DNA from 2 places in the Bradyrhizobium sp. AUGA SZCCT0182 genome. Region 2 is predicted to be linked to the other one. Evidence: riboswitches for the same ligand, from Rfam matches in the RefSeq annotation. Region 2 holds a riboswitch; the other holds the start of a gene.
What was found. A riboswitch is a leader RNA that binds a small molecule or an ion and turns the genes downstream of it on or off. The one in region 2 is predicted to bind ZMP and ZTP.

Region 1 (2,468 bases), on a different contig from region 2:
AACGCGCCGAACGATCTGGTGGCGACGCTGCTGGCCTATGACGACACCCACGGCGTGCCGATGGCGCACATGCCGCATACCGGCTTTCAGCGCCTCGATGCCGGCACCACCACCGTCATCATGGACACCGGCCCGCCGCCGCCGCCGAATATCAGCCAGGACGCGCATGCCGGCTGCCTTGCGTTCGAATTGTCCTCCGGGCCGAGCCGGATCGTCGTCAATTGCGGCATGCCCTCGACCGGCCGCGACAATTGGCGCGCCTTTGCGCGCAGCACCGCGGCGCATTCGACCCTGACCTATCACGAGACGTCGTCGTGCCAGTTCGTCGAGATATCGGCGATGAAGCGGCTGTTGCAGGGGGCGCCGGTGACCAGCGGCCCGGCCAATGTGGAAAGCTATCGCGAAGCGGTGGAGAGCGGCGATCTTCTGACCACATCGCATGACGGCTATTTGCCGCGATTTGGCGTCGTGCACCGCCGCGTGCTGATGATAGCGCCTGACGGCGCGCGGCTCGACGGCGAGGACACGCTGTCGCCGGCGCCGGGCTCGCGCTTCAAGGGCAGCGGCACCGACTTTGCCTTGCGGTTTCACCTGCACCCGTCCGTGAAGGCGAGCCGGCTTTCCGACGCCCGCGGCGTCATGCTGGTGCTGCCCAACCGCGACGTCTGGACCTTCGAGGCGCTCGACGACAAGGTCGACCTCGAGGACAGCGTTTTCCTGGCCGGCAATGACGGCCCCCGCCGCACCGCCCAGATCGTGATCCGGCAGGATTCGCGGCAGGCAACCTCGATCCGCTGGAATTTTGTGCGCTCCTCGACCTCAGCCGCCGCCACCAACGCCCGCCGCAACGCCAGGCGCGAACCGGAATTGCCGTTGTAGAAACAACCGATCCTGCCGTTGTGAAACCCGCCGAAAACTGCTAACCGAGCCCTGCTCGCGCGACTGGCGACCTTGGATGGAGTACCATCGGGAAGCGCGGGACTAGCTGCCGCGCGCCTGGGCACCCCCTTTAACCGAGGATCTTGCCCATGACTGACCATCCCCGCCGCGTCACCCGCGCTCTGTTGTCCGTTTCCGACAAAACCGGCCTGATTGAATTCGCCCGCGCGCTTGCAGGCCACGGCGTCGATCTGGTCTCCACCGGCGGCACGGCAAAGGCGATATCAGCCGCGGGGCTGAAGGTGACGGACGTCTCCGACCTCACCGGTTTCCCCGAAATGATGGACGGCCGGGTCAAGACGCTGCATCCGAAGGTGCATGGCGGCCTGCTCGCGATCCGCGACAACAAGGAACACACTGATGCGATGCAGACGCACGGCATCGCGCCGATCGATCTGCTGGTGGTCAACCTCTATCCGTTCGAGGCGACCGTCGACAAAGGCGCCGGATACGAGGACTGCATCGAGAATATCGACATCGGCGGTCCGGCGATGATCCGCGCGGCGGCGAAGAACCACGACGATGTCGCGGTCGTCGTCGAAGCCAGCGACTATCAATCCGTGCTCGACGAGCTCGCCGCCAACAACGGCGCCACCTCATTGAAGTTGCGCCGCCGTCTCGCGGCAAAAGCCTACGCCCGCACCGCGGCCTATGACGCCGCGATCTCGAACTGGTTTGCGCTTCAGCTGAAAGACGACGCGCCGGATTTCCGCGCCTTTGGCGGCAAACTGATCCAGTCGCTGCGCTACGGCGAGAACCCGCATCAGACCGCGGCGTTCTATGCCACGCCCGACAAGCGGCCGGGCGTTTCGACCTTGCGCCAGCTTCAGGGCAAGGAGCTGTCGTACAACAACATCAACGACACCGACGCGGCCTATGAATGCGTCGCCGAGTTCGACCCGGCCCGCACCGCCGCCTGCGTCATCGTCAAGCACGCCAACCCCTGCGGCGTTGCCGAGGGCAGCGATCTGCTCGGCGCTTACAAAAGGGCGCTGGCCTGCGATTCGACGTCGGCCTTCGGCGGCATCGTCGCAGTCAACCGCACACTCGACGCCGACGCTGCGCGCGCCATCACCGAAATCTTTACCGAGGTCATCATCGCGCCGGACGCGACAGAGGAAGCCATCGCTGTCGTCGCCGCAAAGAAGAATCTACGGCTGTTGCTGGTCGGCGGCCTGCCCGATCCGCGCAAGCCGGGGCTTACCGCCAAGACGGTGTCCGGCGGCCTGTTGGTGCAAAGCCGCGACAACGCCGTGATCGAGGACATGGCGCTGAAGGTCGCAACCAGGCGCGCGCCGACCGATGCCGAACTGCGCGATCTCAAATTCGCCTTCCGCGTCGCCAAGCACGTCAAGTCCAACACGATCATTTACGCCAAGGATCTCGCCACCGTCGGCATCGGCGCCGGCCAGATGAGCCGCGTCGATTCCGCCCGCATCGCCGCCCGCAAGGCGCTGGATGCCGCGGCTGAAATGAAACTCGCCGAACCGCTGACCAAGGGTTCGGTGGTCGCGTCAGACGCGTTCTTC
Region 2 (2,468 bases):
GTCAGCATCGCGCCCTTGGAACGCCCCGTGGTGCCCGACGTGTAGAGGATCGCTGCGAGGTCGTCGCTGGCGCGGGCGACCGTTGCAAACGAAGTGTCCGCCCGGGCGGCGGCGTCCGTCAGCGTTCCCTTGCCGTCGGGTCCGAGCGTTTCGACCTTGGCTTTGACCTTGGCCGCGATCGCGCCGATGCCCTCAGCCTTGGAGGGGTCGCACACCACCAGCGACGGCTCGGCGTCGGTGATGAAATACTCAAGCTCGTTCAGCGTATAGGCGGTGTTGAGCGGCAGATACACCGCACCTGATCGTACCGTGGCGAGATAGAGCACCAGCGCCGGTACGGATTTTTCGGTCTGCGCCGCCACGCGGTCGCCCGGTTTGACGCCCCTGGAAACCAGCACATTCGCCATCTGGCCGGCGCGGGCGATCAGATCGGCATAGCTGATTTTCGTACCGTCGAGCATCTCGATCGCGAGCCGGGCGGGGTCGTCGAGCTTGTCGAACAGGCGGGAAAACAGGTTGGCGCTGGCGGTGGTGTTCATGCAACATTCCCTGAGGGGCATCAGGTGGCTGGATTAGCAAAAAGGCCCCTCAAAAAGCAACGGAGACAGTTTGCATGTCAAATAATGGGAAACGCGTAGCCTGGGTGACCGGCGGCGGCACGGGAATCGGTGAATCCGGCGCGGAGCATCTCGCGGCGGATGGCTGGATCGTCGTGGTTTCGGGACGCCGCCAGGCCGAGCTGGACCGGGTCGTGGCCAACATCACCAAAAAGGGCGGCAAGGCCGAGGCGATCGCGCTCGATGTCGGCAACAGGGCCGACGTCAACAGAGCGGCGGAACAGATCCTCGCCAAGCACGGCCGGATCGACCTCCTGGTCAACAGTGCCGGCGTCAACGTACCGAAGCGGAGCTGGGCGGATGTGGAACCGGAGGGCTGGGACAAGGTCGTCAATATCAACCTCAACGGCGTCATGTTCTGCATGCAAGCTGTGCTGCCGGCGATGCGCAAGCAGAAGGATGGCTGCATCATCAACGTCGCGTCCTGGGCCGGTCGTCATGTCTCGAAGATGACGGGCCCGGCCTACACCACCACCAAGCATGCAGTGCTGGCGCTGACCCATTCCTTCAACATGGACGAATGCGTCAACGGGCTGCGCGCCTGCTGCCTGTCGCCCGGCGAGGTCGCAACCCCGATCCTGAAATCGCGCCCGGTGCCGCCGAACGAAACCCAACTGGCGAAGATGCTGCAGCCCGAGGATTGCGGCCGCACCATCGCGTTCGTCGCCAGCCTGCCGCCGCGCGTCTGCGTCAACGAGATCCTGATCAGCCCGACACACAATCGCGGCTTCATCCAGACGCCGGCGAGCAATGATTAGAGATCGTAGGGTGGGCAAAGCCAACGGGTCGCGCGAATGCGCGCCCGATGACAGGCTCCGCGTGCCCACCATCTTTTTATGACGCCAAATTGTGGTGGGCACGGCGCAAGCGCGCCTTTGCCCACCCTACAAGCTTGAGCCGCATACATTCTCCCGCTATACCTAGGCTCTCGCGCGACTGGCGATCGCAGATGGGGCACCATCGGGAAGCGCGAGATTTTCAGCCGCGCGCCTGGGCAATCGGAAAAATCCGATCCACCTCCTTGAGAAGGAGCGGCCCATGTTGACGACCATCCAGATATCAGGATTGCAGACCTTCGGATATCACGGCCTGTTCGAGGAAGAGCGCCGGCTCGGCCAGAAATTCACCTTCGACATCGACGCGACGTTAAAGGCGGCGCCGACGCACCGGGACGACAGGCTGGATGCATCGATCCGCTATGATGCCGTGGTGGATGCCGCCGTGAGTCTTGCCGGCGCGACGAAATATCAAACGCTGGAAGCGCTCGGGGAAGCGGTTGCGATCGGCCTGCTGCGGCGCTTCGCCTTGATCGACACCATCACCGTTGGCGTCGCCAAGTTCAGTCCGCCGATCCCGCATACGGTCAGCAAGGTCGGAATCACGGTGCGCCTGGCGCGCGCCGAGCTGGCGGATCGGCCGGTCGAGGAAGCAATGGAAGATTTTGTCTAGGGGGCGGCATCGGTACGACGCGGTGGCCCACCCATCCTTCACCGCACGGGATCGTCATTGCGGGCGAAGCGAAGCAATCCATCTCTCGTAACGCGGCATCATGGATTGCTTCGCTGCGCTCGCAATGACGATGTGGAGATGGTAGCTGCGACAAAGTAACCCGACAGGCAAATCAATTCCGATTTGCAGAAATCATGTCAAGTCAAGAAGTTCCGAAAATCAAAAATATTCTTGTTGCCATCCGACCCAAATCAGTGCGCATCTATCGCCATCCCGTCCCACTCAGAGGGGCGTTGGCCATCGTCACAACGAGGGGCGGGGATGCGGTGGACGCTGACGTTGCGATTGACGGTCGCGGCTGATGCGTACGGCAAAAGCGTGTGGTCCTGGCGCCCGTAACGG

Region 1: it holds a riboswitch for ZMP and ZTP, as region 2 does, so the genes downstream of both, purH (bifunctional phosphoribosylaminoimidazolecarboxamide formyltransferase/IMP cyclohydrolase) here and folB (dihydroneopterin aldolase) in region 2, are expected to answer to the same signal.

The regions. Positions count from the first base shown of each region.
Region 1 is NZ_JAFCLY010000020.1:113,584-116,051, forward strand. It holds gene JQ611_RS21650 (heparinase II/III family protein) at 1-879, shown strand, start outside; ZMP/ZTP riboswitch at 929-1,009, shown strand; gene purH (bifunctional phosphoribosylaminoimidazolecarboxamide formyltransferase/IMP cyclohydrolase) at 1,029-2,468, shown strand, end outside.
Region 2 is NZ_JAFCLY010000025.1:113,234-115,701, reverse strand. It holds gene JQ611_RS25015 (malonyl-CoA synthase) at 1-539, opposite strand, end outside; gene JQ611_RS25010 (SDR family oxidoreductase) at 614-1,375, shown strand; ZMP/ZTP riboswitch at 1,540-1,620, shown strand; gene folB (dihydroneopterin aldolase) at 1,656-2,066, shown strand.